One region of the Vibrio rotiferianus genome, then DNA from elsewhere that is predicted to be linked to it. Evidence: predicted binding sites of a transcription regulator. Region 1 holds the regulator's gene; each other region holds the start of a gene.
What was found. The regulator PurR, encoded in region 1, represses purine synthesis genes. The targets are predictions, from matches to a motif close to TNANGNAAACGTTTNCNTNA.
Positions count from the first base shown of each region.

Region 2: a site for PurR is predicted at 1,466-1,485, ahead of pckA (phosphoenolpyruvate carboxykinase (ATP)). Genes of this name have one in related genera too.
Region 3: a site for PurR is predicted at 1,454-1,473, ahead of purT (formate-dependent phosphoribosylglycinamide formyltransferase). Genes of this name have one in related genera too.
Region 4: a site for PurR is predicted at 2,243-2,262, ahead of glyA (serine hydroxymethyltransferase). Genes of this name have one in related genera too.

Region 1 is NZ_CP018312.1:1,988,349-1,992,317, reverse strand. It holds gene BSZ04_RS18305 (TVP38/TMEM64 family protein) at 1-514, opposite strand, end outside; gene BSZ04_RS18300 (TfoX/Sxy family DNA transformation protein) at 632-1,222, opposite strand; cyclic di-GMP riboswitch class I at 1,339-1,429, opposite strand; gene purR (HTH-type transcriptional repressor PurR) at 1,704-2,708, opposite strand; gene torD (molecular chaperone TorD) at 3,156-3,803, opposite strand.
Region 2 is NZ_CP018312.1:2,977,342-2,981,310, reverse strand. It holds gene pckA (phosphoenolpyruvate carboxykinase (ATP)) at 1-1,293, opposite strand, end outside; gene hslO (Hsp33 family molecular chaperone HslO) at 1,630-2,505, opposite strand; gene hslR (ribosome-associated heat shock protein Hsp15) at 2,537-2,923, opposite strand; gene gspC (type II secretion system protein GspC) at 3,174-3,969, shown strand, end outside.
Region 3 is NZ_CP018312.1:1,186,852-1,190,820, reverse strand. It holds gene BSZ04_RS14545 (LrgB family protein) at 1-239, shown strand, start outside; gene cdd (cytidine deaminase) at 505-1,392, shown strand; gene purT (formate-dependent phosphoribosylglycinamide formyltransferase) at 1,539-2,714, shown strand; gene BSZ04_RS14530 (thiopurine S-methyltransferase) at 2,794-3,444, opposite strand; gene BSZ04_RS14525 (nucleotidyltransferase family protein) at 3,780-3,969, shown strand, end outside.
Region 4 is NZ_CP018312.1:2,385,368-2,389,336, forward strand. It holds gene lipA (lipoyl synthase) at 1-146, shown strand, start outside; gene glyA (serine hydroxymethyltransferase) at 936-2,186, opposite strand; gene BSZ04_RS20205 (YitT family protein) at 2,534-3,136, shown strand; gene treC (alpha,alpha-phosphotrehalase) at 3,219-3,969, opposite strand, start outside.

The DNA of each region.
Region 1 (3,969 bases):
GCAACATACCAACTTGGCTAGTGAGGTAGAATCGTGCAATGGTTATTGGTGTCAAACCCATCAGTAAGTTGATAAGGAAAAATGGGAAGACGGGAATAAGACGTAGTGAGAAGAGATAAAACGAGCCGTCTTTCTCAACGCCTTCGTTGATCGCACCTAGCTTATTACCAAACTTGCCTTGTACCCACTCTCGCAGTAAGTAACGGCTGCTAAGGAAAGCAATGGTCGCACCAATAGTGCTGGCAAAAGAAACCAATAAGAGACTGGTCCAGAAACCAAATAGAGCAGCACCCAGAAGCGTTACTACGGCAGCTCCGGGAATGGAGAAAGCGGTGATAGCTATATACGCAAAGAAATACGTTGCTGCAGCAAATACGAAGTTTTGGCTAATAAAAGCATTCAACGCCTCTTGCTGCGCCTTGGCATTTTCTAGGGTTAGATATTGACCAAAATTCACACCTAAAAAGATAATCGTCGCGAGTAGGATCAGTCCTAAAATCAGTTTCTTATTCATATCTATCATTCCATCTCTGCTTCTTAGATAATAAGACAGAATGGAGTGAGAAAAAATTTCAAAAAAAAACCGCAGTGTAAAACTGCGGTTTATGAATACCTGGAGCTCAAACTTGTATTATGAGAGGTGGTTAATTAGCTCTTCTCGGCGAGACTGAGGAACAACGCTCCAATGAGTACCGTTAATAGCGCCTTCAAGGGCCCACAGTAACTCGATGCTTACAGAAGCGGTATGCGTTTCCTGGATCGCTTTATAGGCGTTTAGCGCACCTTGTTCTTCGAGCTGAGTGACAGAGTCAATACCAGCTTTTTTAAGCATTCTCTCTGTCGCTAGTCTAAGATTCGGTAGGTCTTTTAAACGCGTTGGTTTAGAACTGGCTTGCTGTTCTTTTTCAAGCTTTGCAGTTTCGAGTGAACTTTTGGCTACTTCCACTAAGTGTTGTGGTGTATCCCAAAGGTCTGGTGAAACGGCGTAGTACTTAGTAACAACAGGAAATCCACGCTTCTTGTATACGTAAGGTTTAAGTCCCTGAGTTTCAAAGTCTGAAGATGTCTTTTTATCTGCTCTGATATGAAGCTGGTTGTTAACGACTAATGCAAACATTGTTTCATCAGCAAAAAGGCCAAAGCCGCCAAACATTGAGCGTGACTTGATCGTACCAAGCACCTCAAAAAGCTTCATAGAGTCTTTGAGTATCGGTTTATCCATGATGTGTTATCTCGGTGTAATTTAAATTACGCCACCAAAAATCAGGTCCGAGAGATTAGCAAACGCATGCAGACACAATGTCATTAAAGGGTAAACTCGTCATATGCATACTTGCCATCGGTAACCCCGCTACCATGCTATCTCATGCGATAGTTTAGGCCGGAAGCTTTGCGTCCCACTCTTTAGAGTGGTTTGCCCTGTGCGTGACACTGAGAGCATACTTGCTATATTGGACTAATATCACACTCTGCGTTTATAAATGTGATCTTAGTTCAATTAATAGTTATTTTTTCGTGAGTTAAGTTTCATAGATTAACAAAGTGGTCTACCAGAAAAAGGTCAGTACTAGAGAGTAGAGTGCACGAAGAAATAACAAGCCCGCAAAGTTTTACATACAAACCTGTTGCCGCGGATGAATTGTGAAATAAAAAAGCACCCATGTGGGTGCTTTTATGATGAGTAAACGAGTACTACCTAAAGACTAGTTGAGCTTTCTAACCGTATTTCTAATCACGATCTCTGGCTGCATTTCAAACACTCGTTTTTCGTGTTCTTTATCTTTGATACGCTCTAGTAGGATCTCAAACGCGTTTTTACCCACACGACGTTTTGGTTGGTGGATAGTCGTTAGTGGTGGTGAGAAGTACTCTGCCAGCTCAATGTTGTCATAGCCGATAACAGAAACATCATCTGGTACCTTGATACCGTTCTGCTGAAGGCGGCTCATCAAGCCAAGTGCCATAGTGTCATTGAAACAGAAAACTGCGGTAGGGCGTTTTTCCATTGCAGTAATGTTATCTGCCGCTAGCACAGCGGTATCACATTCAAAGTTGCCTTCAAGAATCCAATCTTCGTTAACCGCAAGGTTTGCTTCTGCCATTGCACGGCGATAACCCGCAATACGCTCTTGGCACGCAGCTTTTTCGAAGTGACCGCTTAAACACGCGATGTCTGTGTGACCATTGTCGATCAGATATTTTGTCGCGATGTAACCGCCTTCTTCTGAGTTATCAATGATCTTGTCTGCTTGTGAGCTTTCTGGACCCCAGTCCATCACAACTTTAGGTATGTCTGAGTGACGATCAAGCATCTCTTTTAGTTCTTCCGTCAGGTCAGAACACATTACTAGAATGCCATCTACACGCTTTTCAGCGAGCATGCGGATGTAGTCACGTTGCTTCTCGTAAATACCGCCCGTGTTACATAGGATAAGAGTGTAACCTTGACGGTAACAGTAGCTCTCAACACCATCGATCACTTCAGAGAAGAACAGGTTGGTAGATTGAGTTACTAGCATACCGATGGTACGAGTTGAGTTGCACTTTAAACTGCGCGCAACGGCACTTGGTGCGTAATTAAGTTCATCCACCGCTTTCATTACTTTTTCTTGAGTTGCTTCTGCAACAAAGCGAGTTTTATTAATTACGTGCGAAACCGTAGTGGTAGAAACGCCGGCTAAGCGAGCAACGTCTTTAATAGTGGCCATAAATGATGTCCTGTATCGAGCTACTGTAAATACCGTAGTGAAGACAACCATACGCTTAGGGTCTTGCGCAAACCGAGCAACTGCGAATAGGGGCATTGCTGAGATATTTGGCAGCGGTTGTTCCGAAATCGGTATAAAAAGGTTTGTAGCAACATTTATCGCTGAGTCTCATATTCCTTTCTTATACTAAGTGAGGAATTGGTCAGCAATCCTGTTAAGAAAACACAAAAACCGCTTTATTTCAGCGGTTTACATATAAATCATATTTAATCGTTTGCGCTCACATTTTAGACTGATGCGGGCAAGCTGGCAATGTTTTAGGTGGTTGTTTTGTGCCTCGGAGGTCACAGTTTAACGGCTAAATGGATTGTATTTCTCTGCGCCAGATTAAAAACAAACGAATAAAATAGGGAGTCTGAATGACAGACTCCCCAAAATAGGCGGCAATTATTCACCAAGAAGGTAGGTGCTGTCCAGTTTACAAAATGCAATTAATAGTTGCGCGACACTAACATAGAAGCCAAATTCATCGAATTGCTTACATTTAGCGGCAAACTGAGGTAGCCATGTCAAAAGGTGTTGCTGGATGAACTCATTTTGCTTTTCGAACGCATCTTCCATGTGTTTTTCCTGCTCGAGTTCATTTGAGCGGATAATCATATTGCCTAAAAAATCTAACTCGACTGCTAAATGATCCGCAGGCTCTTTTAGATTTTCGTCAACTTGCACACCAAAGTCTGCCATCAGCTTTTCCATCTCTTCTGCTGGTTTATCATTTAATAAACCAGATTCACCGATGTACATTGAGGCATAAGGTAGCGCACCGTGCTTTTCTGTTTTAAGAAAAAGTTCACAGAAGTCCGCAGCTAGCTCTAATTGAGCATCTTCACGATCTTGTAGGCGATTAAGCGCATCAACAAGGGCATCAACCGATGGTTTGAGTGTTTCATTTTCACCCAAACCAGCTAAAAAGCTTCGAATTTCAACACTATGATAAGATTCCAGCTCCTTGTCTGTTAGCTCTTTTGCGAACAGGCTAGAAAACCACCAATAAATCTCAGCTCGTTTTTCGTTAAAAGCTTTCACTTCTTGCATTTTTTTGCTCCCAAATAGTTATCCCCTAAGTGTAAACAATTAAAATGAATAGCAGTAACTATAATTGTTATGGTTTATTGGGAAATATGCATGTTTATGAATGGCGGCAAATAAGCTTGTTTTGCATCAATAAATCCACAAAATCTTGCTTTTTATTGTAACTATT
Region 2 (3,969 bases), 990 kb from region 1:
TTCCATACGTTTTACTAGTACTTCAGCATATTTAGTTGGGTGTAGTGTTAGGAATGCTGCACCGAAACACGCTGAGAAGGTAGGCGTTGGCTCCGTGATACCACGCTCTGTGCCCGCTAGCTTAGCAGTAAAGCCAGATAGGAAGTGGTACTTAGTTTGCTCTGGTGTCAGCTTAGACACTGGAGGTAGTACGCCAAATGCGTCAGCCGATAGGAAGATCACTTTGTTTGCGTGGCCACCTTTCGATACTGGCTTAACGATGTTGTCGATGTGATGAAGTGGGTAAGACACACGGGTGTTCTCAGTCTTAGAACCATCATCAAAGTCGATAGAACCATCGCTGCGAACCGTAACGTTCTCTAGTAGTGCGTCGCGGCGGATCGCGTTGTAGATATCAGGCTCTGCCTCTTTCGATAGCTTGATGGTCTTAGCGTAACAGCCACCTTCGAAGTTGAATACGCCGTCGTCATCCCAACCGTGCTCGTCATCACCAATCAGTGCGCGTTTAGGATCAGTTGATAGGGTGGTTTTACCTGTGCCAGATAGACCGAAGAAGATCGCAACGTCGCCTTCTTCACCCATGTTTGCACTACAGTGCATCGATGCGATGTCTTTAAGCGGCAGGAAGTAGTTCATCATGGCGAACATACCTTTCTTCATTTCTCCGCCGTACCACGTACCACCGATCAGTTGCATGCGCTCTGTTAGGTTAAATACAGTGAAGTTTTCTGAGTTCAGACCGTGCTCTTCCCACTTCTCGTTGGTGCATTTCGCACCGTTCATTACCACGAAATCAGGCTCAAACGTTGCCAATTCTTCTTCTGTTGGGCGGATGAACATGTTTTTCACGAAGTGTGCTTGCCATGCGACTTCAGTGATCACTCGAATGCTCAAACGAGTGTCTGGGTTTGCACCGCAATAACCGTCAATCACAAATAGGCGCTTACCTGAAAGCTGGTTAGTCACTAGCTCTTTTAGGTCGTCCCATACTTCTTTGTTTATTGCTTTGTTGTCGTTTTTCACTGCGTCAGAAGTCCACCACATGTGCTCTTCTGTCGTTGCATCTTTAACAATGTACTTATCTTTTGGTGAGCGACCAGTAAAGATACCAGTGTCTACGGCAACCGCGCCGAGTTCTGTAACTACACCACGTTCATAACCAGTTAGGTCAGCACGGGTCTCTTCCTCGAACAGCATTTCGTAGCTTGGGTTGCGAACAACCTCTTTCACGTTGTGCAATCCGTGTTTGGTTAGATCAAGTGTTGCAGCCTTTGTATGTTCCATAACGGTCATAGGTGCTCCTTATAAGGATTTTTGTAGGGATTTTGTAAGAATGTTTTAATTTTATCTGCTCACCATGCTAGCAACGGGGCGGGGAGAAAACAGGGAGATAGCTCAAAAAATATCCATGATTTCATTGTGGTTTTAGGTAACCCGTCACATATCGGTACGAATAGTTTATCGTGCGCGCAAACCTTTGCGCCAGAGCAAAATAATTATTAATTATTTAAAATTAAGCAGTTGCTTTATTACGTTGGAAGCAAGGTTATACGTGGGTTTGATCACAAAAAGGCCAGCATGATGCTGGCCTTTTGAAGGGTAAATTACAAGCTTGTTAAGCTATGAAAATTAATGCACGATTTTATTGTCTGGAGTTGACTGAGTGTACAGATCCGTTACTTCAGATTCGTCGAACGTGTATGACGTGCCGCAGTAATCACAATGTAAAGAAATTGATCCTTCTTCTGCTAAAATGTCATAAATTTCAGTTTTATCAACCGTGATGATCGCTGCACCACTGCGCTCACGAGAACAACCACAGTGGAATTCCACAGGCTGTGGTTCGTATAGACGAACTTTATCTTGGTTGTAGAGACGGTATAGCAGTTCGTTTGCTGGTAGCGTGAACAGCTCTTCATTTTTTACCGTGTCCGTGAGTTGCTCTAGGTGTTCGAAGTCTTCTGGCGTGCCAGTACCATCAGGCATGACTTGAATCATCATACCAGCGGCGTGCGCTTTGCCTTCGTGTTCACCAGTGCGGATCCACAAACGCGTTTTTAGCTGCTCTGAGTTTGCGAAGTAGCCTTCGATTACGTCAGCCAATGTTTCGCCTTCTAGGCCAACCACACCTTGGTAACGTTCGCCTTTCTTCGGCTCAATAGTGATCACTAGGTAACCTTTACCCATCATGTCGTGCAGGCTTGCATCATCAGCAATGTCGCCTTCCCAGCGAGCAACGCCGCGGATTTTCTGATCGTGGTCGCCGTTGATTACTGCGAGTGATACAGGACCATCACCTTGCAGCTGGATAGTGATTGAGCCTTCGAACTTCAAAGTTGCAGTTAAAAGAGTGGCCGAAACGAGTAGCTCACCCAACAGTTTTTGTAGTGCTGCCGGATATTCCTTGCTGGAGATAATACGTTGGTATGCTTCATCCAATTGTACCAACTCGCCACGTACTGAAAGATCTTCGAATAAGTAGCGGTTTAAAACATTGTTTGCCATGGAGTGCTTTCCTCGTCAGTAATTCCGGCTTTTATTGGTGTTTGAACTTAATGATGTCTCGGCGCTGCTTTTTATCAGGGCGGCGTTCCGGACTTGGATTGTGGGCGTTAAGCTTACGCTGCTTAGCGTGTTCTTCACGTTTAGCTATACTTTCAGTGGTTTCGCTGTAAAGCGTTTGAGCGATCGGTGCACCACGACGTTGATCTGAGATTTTCTCGATTATCACGATTTTCTCTTCATTACCTTGGCGTAAGCGCACCTCGGCTCCAAGTTCAACGATCTTGCTTGGCTTGCTTCGTTGTCCATTATAATGGACTTTGCCGCCATCGACCATATTCCGAGCGATGGAGCGTGTCTTGTAAAATCTGGCCGCCCACAGCCATTTATCTAGCCTTACGGCTTCATTTATGGAACTCATATAACTCTGTCGTATCTAATCACTGCGATAAATGTGATATCGAGTGGTGGATTATTCACCTACAAATGGAGTCAAGGCCTAATTTTTTCAAGGGAGTTGGCAAAAACGGCATAAGAAAACAGAGCAAAAACTATCTTGTGATATAGTTCACTGCTCTTTGTTGACTAGTAAAGTTGTTGCAAATTTTTCAGGGTAACGTCGGTCATTTTGAGTGTTCATCGGCGAGCGTAACAATAAAGGAATTTATTAAGTGAAGCGTTTGGAGCTAAATGCTGGATTGTTGAGTAGCCCGCTATTGGCTCGGATTAAGTCCAACAATCTCGCTATTCAATCTAAACTCAGTTTGGTAGCAACGTGCATATTGATTGCAATGATCGGGTGGGTATTAGGTCAATTGGTTTGGCTTGCAATGCCTCAATCCTCTGGCATTGCTAAATGGCAGCCATCTTCTAGTTCTTCGGTCAGTACCAATAAATCTGATGCCATCGACTTCTCAGCGATCCAAAATGCCAACCTATTTGGAAAGTACAATGAGCAAAAGCCCGTTGTGGTTGAGCAACCGATCGTAAAAGACGCCCCTAAAACGCGTTTGAACCTTACCTTGGTAGGTGCTGTAGCAAGTTCGAATGCGAATACCAGTCTCGCGGTTATTGCCAATCGTGGTAAACAAGCGACTTATGGTATTGGTGAGGAAATTGAAGGTACTCGAGCGAAGTTAAAAGCTGTCTTGGTAGATCGTGTGATTATCGATAACCAAGGACGAGATGAAACCTTGATGCTTGAAGGGGTTGAGTACAAGAAGCTCTCCCAGAGCGCACAATCAAGACCCGTGGCAAAAAGTAATGTTGAAAAGGCTTCTGTTTCTGAAGAGAAGCTGGATCAGATCCGTGCTGAGATTGCACGTGACCCTAAACGAGTTTTTAACTACATCAGCATTTCAGAAGTAAAGAAGGATGGCAGTACGATTGGCTATCGCGTTTCACCAGGGCGTGAAGCTTCTTTATTTAATGATGTAGGTTTACAAGCAGGTGATATTGCTGTGGAGC
Region 3 (3,969 bases), 800 kb from region 1:
TTGTGGGCTTATTCGGTGCCATTCTCGCGTACCCTATCTTTAACCTCATTGGCATCAAACACCCTATTGCACGCGGCTTAACGATGGGTACGGTATCGCATGCTTTGGGCACTGCCACCTGTGCAGAAAAACAACCAGGCGATGCAGCCTTCTCGTCCCTTGCATTAGTGCTTTGTGGCATCATCACTTCTATCCTTGCGCCTAGCTTCTTTGCTTTAGCTGTTTGGTTGTACCAATAAAGACCTCAATGATCTGCCTTGCTTTACTCTCCTCTAAAGCGAGCAGGTCATAGCCTCTCCTAGAAAACTCGCAGTATGAATATCAGTTGATATAGTTATTAGTGGGACAGAGATAACGTTAAATCGTGATGAAATCGAATACATGTGTGACCTCACTCTAATTATGTAACGTAAAGTTCAATTACATCAATTAACGTGATCTGAAGCACGGAACATTTTCATCCTTCACATAGAATAACTGTCCATGCACTAACAAGGATTCAACATGAAAAGTCGCATTGAACAGGCGCTAACAAGCGCTCCTGAAGCACTTTCAAAACATCTTGCTCCTATCGTCCAAGCAGACGATTTTGATGCTACTATTTCTGAGCAACAGTTTGATGAGCTGCTAAACGCTACCAATCTTTCTGATAAAGAGCTTCGTGTTGCTCTACTTCCTTTTGCCGCAGCGTTCTCTTACGCTCCTATTTCTGAATTTTATGTTGGCGCGATCGTTCGTGGCCTCTCTGGTCGCCTTTACTTCGGTGCAAACATGGAATTCTTTGGCGTTCAGCTAGGGCAAACCGTTCACGCAGAGCAATGTGCAATCAGCCATGCATGGATGAAAGGTGAACGTGGTGTAAAAGACATCACCATCAACTACAGCCCATGCGGACACTGTCGACAGTTCATGAATGAGCTAAGCACTGCGAAAGAGCTTAAGATCCAATTACCAGAACGCGAAGAAAAATCACTGCATCACTACCTTCCTGAAGCGTTTGGCCCTGCAGACTTAGGTATTGAGTCAGGTTTGATGGCAGAAGTGAAACACGAGTTTGTTTACGATGAAGACGATACTCTGATTCAAGAAGCTGTTAACGCAATGAACATCAGCCACGCGCCTTACACGAACAACCTCAGTGGTATTGCTCTTGAGATGAACAGTGGTCGCGTATTCCAAGGGGCTTATGCAGAAAACGCTGCATTCAACCCTAGCCTACCTCCACTTCAGGTCGCACTGATTCAAATCCTGATGGCAGGAGAGCAGTTTGAAGACATCAAAGCAGCGGCACTAGTCGAGAACTCGCAAGGCAAGATCAGCCACCTAGCTGATACTCAATCGACGCTTGAGGCACTAAACCCTGATATTCCAGTGAGTTTTGTGAACGTTTAACTCATTCAGGCCTCAAGTAATAAGCTCTACTCTGTGTAGGGCTTTTTTATTATCAAAAAACTCACGCAAACGTTTGCTTCGGACTAAAAATTCAGTATGATCCCCTGCAATTTCTGTTTCATCACTTTATTTTGTAAGGGAACACTATGTTCGGTACTGCTACTAGCACTCATGCTACCCGTGTATTACTTTTGGGCTCAGGCGAGCTTGGTAAAGAAGTGGCAATTGAATGCCAACGTCTTGGCTTGGAAGTGATCGCATGTGACCGTTACGCCGATGCTCCAGCAATGCAAGTGGCGCATCGCAGCTACGTCATCGATATGCTTGACGGCCAAGCACTAGAAGAAATCATCAGCAAAGAGCAGCCTGCGTATGTAGTGCCTGAGATTGAAGCTATCGCGACGGACAAATTGGTTGAGTTAGAAGAAAAAGGCTTGAACGTTGTTCCTACTGCAAAAGCGACCAAGTTAACGATGAACCGAGAAGGTATCCGTAGGCTCGCTTCTGAAGAATTGGGCTTAACCACCTCTCCTTACCAGTTTGCAGACAACGTTGAAGACTTTAAAGCGGCGGTTGAACATGTAGGCATCCCATGTGTTGTTAAACCAGTGATGAGCTCTTCGGGCAAAGGTCAGAGCGTGATTAAAACGGAAGAAGACGTTCAAACCGCTTGGGAATACGCACAAGAAGGTGGCCGTACTGGTGCTGGCCGTGTCATTGTAGAAGGCTTTATCGATTTCGATTACGAAATCACGTTGCTAACAGTACGTGCAGTCGATGGTGTACATTTCTGTGCGCCGATCGGACACCGACAAGAAGACGGTGACTACCGTGAGTCATGGCAGCCACAAGCCATGTCAGAGAATGCAATCAAAGCAGCAGAATACACGGCTGAGAAAGTTGTTAATGCGCTAGGTGGCTACGGTATCTTTGGTGTGGAGCTATTTGTTAAAGGAGACAAAGTTATTTTCAACGAAGTCTCCCCTCGCCCGCACGATACCGGCATGGTGACGATGATTTCTCAAGATATGTCTGAGTTCGCGCTTCACGTACGCGCGTTTACTGGCATGCCGATTAACAGCATCGTTCAGTATGGGCCATCTGCATCCGCGGTTGTTTTAGGCCAAGGTACATCAACTGATATCCGCTTTGACAATCTTGCCAAAGCACTGGCTCAGCCACAAACTCAAGTTCGTTTGTTTGGTAAGCCTGAAATCGACGGCCGCCGCCGCTTGGGTGTCGTTTTAACCCGTCGCAAGACCATTGAAAATTCGATTGAAGATGCAGTGAACAACGCTTCTAAAGTACAGATCGTGTACTAATTCCGCGAATCCACACAAGAAAAACAAAAGCGCAGCTCAATTGGCTGCGCTTTTTCTTTGTGTAGACTCGAACAAACCGTTACTTGCTCTCGATTAAATACACTTCTTCAGAGAAACGGCTGAGCCCTTTCTTAGCGATTTTCGGATGGTTCTCGTCAGCCTTGTCTACGTGCAAACAAGTAATTTTGTAACCCGCAAACAACTGTTCGATCTCCTCGACTGGCACACTGAACGGAGGGCCTGACATCTCATCCTGAGGATAGTTGAGCGTCACTAATAAAATACGTCCACCAGGGTTTAGTAACTGCTTAACGCGTGCGGCGTATTCTTCTCGCATCTCTAGCGGCAATGCAACGAGTGCAGCACGATCATAAATGATATCCGCTTTTGAAACTGGGGCGGTAAAAAAGTCGCCAGTATAAATGGATAGCTCATCGAACTGATACAGCTCATGCATACCGTTAACCGGTGTTACGGTAGGTGTGTAAAAATGCTCAGCAAAAAATGCACGCACGGCAATTTGGCTCAGTTCCACACCCTGCACTTCATTGTGTTTCGTCGCAAGCCAGATTAGGTCTTCTGACTTGCCGCATAATGGAACCAACACTGTATCTTCACGTTTTGGGTTCGTGTGCTGCCAAAATGCAGGTAACAGTGGATTCACATCTTCAAGGTGAAACCCAATTTGATTACTGGCCCACTTAGTGTGCCAAAATTCTTGATCTCTCATTTTACTTCTACTTGTCGGCTGATAATTGTAATGAGCGCTTAGCGCAACTTTGTGGACTAAGACTAATGATTTTTCCAAATTTGTCTATGGCGTTCATCTTTGGTTAATACTGCGATGGTAGGATGACTATCGTTCAAGAAGGAACCCTTGCTTTTTCTGGTTGTCAGAATAAAGGAAGGAAAAATGGTGATCTAGAACACGATTCTACTATAAGGATAAAAGTCGACCTTGGGATCGTTCATAGAGGCCCCATTAATTAGGTAGAACCTGATTTGTTAATCTTAGTGACCTTTTCGTTACCCATTTTCTAAGTGCAAACAAGTTAAGGAGAGTGAATGAGCTTATTTTTACGTACTACAGCATTGATGCTTTTAGTACTAAGCCGTGCGCCGGCATTCGCCGCACTTCCAAATGTCCCGAGTAACGAGCAAGATCGTTCTGCTAGCCAAAACGAAGTTTGCTCAAAATTGTTCAAGCATAGCCTTAGTGGTCTATATGGCATTCAGTCAATCGACTCTAGACCAA
Region 4 (3,969 bases), 400 kb from region 1:
CAGTAGAGCGTTACGTTCCACCTTCAGAGTTTGACGAGTTAAAAGAGATCGCACTAGAACTTGGCTTCACCCACGCGGCGTGTGGTCCATTCGTTCGCTCTTCTTACCATGCCGATATGCAGGCTCAAGGTATCGAGATTAAATAAGCACTCGCTTGTTTTGAAAAGAAAGGTTGGCTCAGGGCCAACCTTTTTTGTTTCTGCTGAATCTAAACCACTGCCATTCGGATAACGAACCTATATCCTTAAACTAATAGCGCGTCATTCCGAAGAGCCTAGGCGATATCAGGAATCTCGTTTCAGCGCGCTCTCTAAACAACAGTGACAATTAGAGATTCCCTATCCCGCTCGTACCTCGCTTGTAGGGAATGACGCAGTTGGGCTCCTGAGCAAATCAAAAATATATCCAGAGTCTAATCATCTCTTTCGTTTTTCTACTTCCCCAAAAGCCTCCACACAACAAACCTGTTTCTCACAACTAAATGCGCGTCATTCCGAAGAGCCTAGGCGATATCAGGAATCTGCTTTCAACGCGCTCTCTAAGCAACAGTGACAATTAGAGATTCCCTATCCCGCTCGTTCCTCGCTTGTAGGGAATGACGCAGTTGGGCTCCTGAGCAAATCAAAAGTATATTCAGAATCTAATAATCTCTTTCGTTTTCCACTCAAATACTCCCGAGCCTCCACATAACAACCGGTCTCTCAAAACCCAAAGCGCGTCATTTCGAAGAGCCTAGGCGATATCAGGAATCTGCTTTCAACGTACTCTGAGCTGATACTTCCATACGCTAGAAAAACAAAAAGGCCCTCAAATGAGGACCTTTAAATTGGGTGAACTTTCGAAATAGATGGGTCGAGTTCTAGGAGAACACACGGAGTTTGCTTCTAGCAAATGAGTATGTTCGACAACGAAATCGGCGCACTCTATGAAGAAAGTTACGCGTAAACTGGTAGACGCTTACAAATTTCTAGAACTTTCTGTTTCGTCGCTTCGATAACTTCCTCGTTGCCGATGTTATCTAGAACGTCACACATCCAGTTTGCTAGCTCTTTCGCGTCATCTTCAGTGAAGCCACGACGAGTAATTGCTGGTGTACCGACACGGATACCAGACGTTACGAATGGGCTGCGTGGATCGTTTGGTACAGAGTTCTTGTTTACTGTGATGTTTGCTGCACCTAGTGCTGCATCTGCATCTTTACCTGTAATGTCCTTGTCGATTAGGTCAACTAGGAATAGGTGGTTCTCTGTACCGTTAGATACGATCTTGTAACCACGCTCTTGGAATTGGCCAACCATTGCTTTTGCGTTTTTCACTACGCGAGCTTGGTAAGCTTTGAACTCAGGTTCCATTGCTTCTTTGAACGCTACTGCTTTACCAGCGATAACGTGCATTAGAGGGCCACCTTGACCACCAGGGAATACTGCTGAGTTCAGCTTTTTGTACATGTCTTCGCCCGCATTAGACAGGATTAGACCACCACGTGGGCCTGCAAGTGTCTTATGCGTAGTCGTTGTAACTACGTGAGCGTGTGGTACTGGTGTTGGGTATTCACCTGCAGCGATTAGACCAGCAACGTGCGCCATGTCTACGAATAGGTAAGCGTCAACTTTGTCTGCGATTTCACGCATGCGTTTCCAATCAACAATTTGTGAGTAAGCAGAGAAACCACCGATGATCATCTTAGGCTTGTGCTCAAGGGCTAGTTGCTCCATCTCGTCGTAGTTGATTTGACCAGCTTCATCGATACCGTAAGGGATAACGTTGTAGTGCTTGCCAGAGAAGTTAACTGGTGAACCGTGAGTTAGGTGACCACCGTGTGCTAAGCTCATACCTAGAACTGTGTCGCCTGGGTTTAGAAGCGCCATGTAAACTGCGCTGTTTGCTTGAGAACCTGAGTGAGGCTGTACGTTCGCGTACTCACAGCCGAACAGTTGGCATGCACGATCGATTGCTAGTGCTTCAGCTTTGTCTACGTACTCACAACCGCCGTAGTAACGCTTGCCTGGGTAGCCTTCAGCGTATTTGTTCGTTAGCTGAGAACCTTGTGCTTCCATTACACGTGGACTTGTGTAGTTTTCAGAAGCGATAAGTTCAATGTGTTCTTCCTGGCGAAGAGTCTCTTCCTGGATAGCTGCGAACAGTTCCGCATCGTAATCTGCGATGTTCATATCACGCTTAAGCATCTGTATCTCCTGACTCAGATTGGTACTGAAAGTTGCAAAAAAACTGAATAACGACCTAACGCAAACGTTTACGTCGAGCTAATGGCGCGCATTTTACATAATTTGATCTAGGTCATAAAGAGAAATTTGTAATTTTTCTCATGCAGTTTTTTCATGATGACAAGTAAGAATTATCATGACGATATCGCAATCGTTTGACCATGAACAACTGACTGTCAAATTTGTGCTTTACACCCTGTAAAACAACAATTACATAGGTTTACCGTAAATTTTACCCTCTAGCTACCGAAAAGATCATCTTTTTACTACTATGCATGCCCGATTTATCATCAACGACTGCATATTAGATGGAAAAACACTCAAGAAAAGAAGACTGGATGGCAATTCTTACAGGTACCTTTTTGGTAGCTCAAGGGGTTTTCTTTCTCCAATCCGCTAACCTCTTAACCGGAGGCACAACTGGATTGGCTCTGCTTATTAGCCAATTTACACCTTTTACGTTTGGTGTGCTTTACTTTTTAGCCAACTGCCCTTTTTACTTGCTAGCATGGAAACGCTTTGGCCGTCATTTTGCGATTAATAGTGCAATTTCTGGCGCTTTGGTTTCTATCTTTGCTGATAATCTGTATTTACTGATTTCACTCGAATCGATTAATGAGATTTACTGCGCCGTAGCTGGTGGGCTATTGATGGGCTTGGGCATGCTGATCCTATTCCGCCACCGCTCAAGTTTGGGTGGTTTCAACGTACTGTGCTTATTCATTCAGGACAAGTTTGGTATCTCGGTAGGCAAATCTCAGATGGCGATTGACGCTTGTATCTTATTTGCCTCTTTCTTCTTCGTCACTCCGTGGGTTATCGGCTTGTCGATTCTTGGCGCCTTCGCGCTAAACCTTGTCCTTGCGATGAACCACAAGCCGCATCGTTATTCTGTAAGCTACGGGTCATAGGATGAAAAAATAAAAGGCTTTGGGGAGCACTCCAAAGCCTTTTGTTTCGGATCGAAATCCTTAGGGGTACTTTTATTTGCCTTTAAGATTCAATCAGCAAGATGCGTGTTTCGTAAGGACGCAGAACTTGGTGATTGGAAGCAATCGCGCTGGTCACATTCTGATAATTGGAAAGCAGGTTCTTGGCTTTACTCATATCAAAGCGCTCTGGTAATACACACTCCACTTCTTCGCCGTAGTAGTTGTTAATACACAACAGCGTTTGCTTATCGTTCTGACGAGCATAAGCAAAAATACGTTTGTGCTCTGGCAGCAGGTCCTCGTAACGACCATCAGTGATCACTTGAACCTGTTTACGCAGTTCAATCAAGCGCTTGTAGAAGTAGAACACCGAGTTCAAATCGGCAATCGCGGCTTCCGCATTGATCTCTGAATAGTTCTGAGCCACCTCTAACCACGGCGCGCCCTCAGTAAAGCCCGCGTGTTTCGCGCTGTTCCATTGCATTGGCGTACGTGAGTTATCACGCGACTTCTGTGCCAAAATCGCCATCATATCGTCGTGAGATACGTCATCGCGATTGACCATGATGTCGTACATGTTCGTGCTTTCAACATCGCGATATTGGCTGATTTCGGTGTAGCCCGGGTTGGTCATGCCGATCTCTTCACCTTGATAAACATAAGGGGTGCCTTGCATCATGTGTACCGATGCCGCAAGCATTTTGGCAGATTCAACACGGTATTGTTCGTCGTTACCTAATCGACTCACAACGCGTGGTTGGTCGTGGTTACACCAAAATAGCGCGCCCCACCCTTTGCCATTTAAGCCGGTT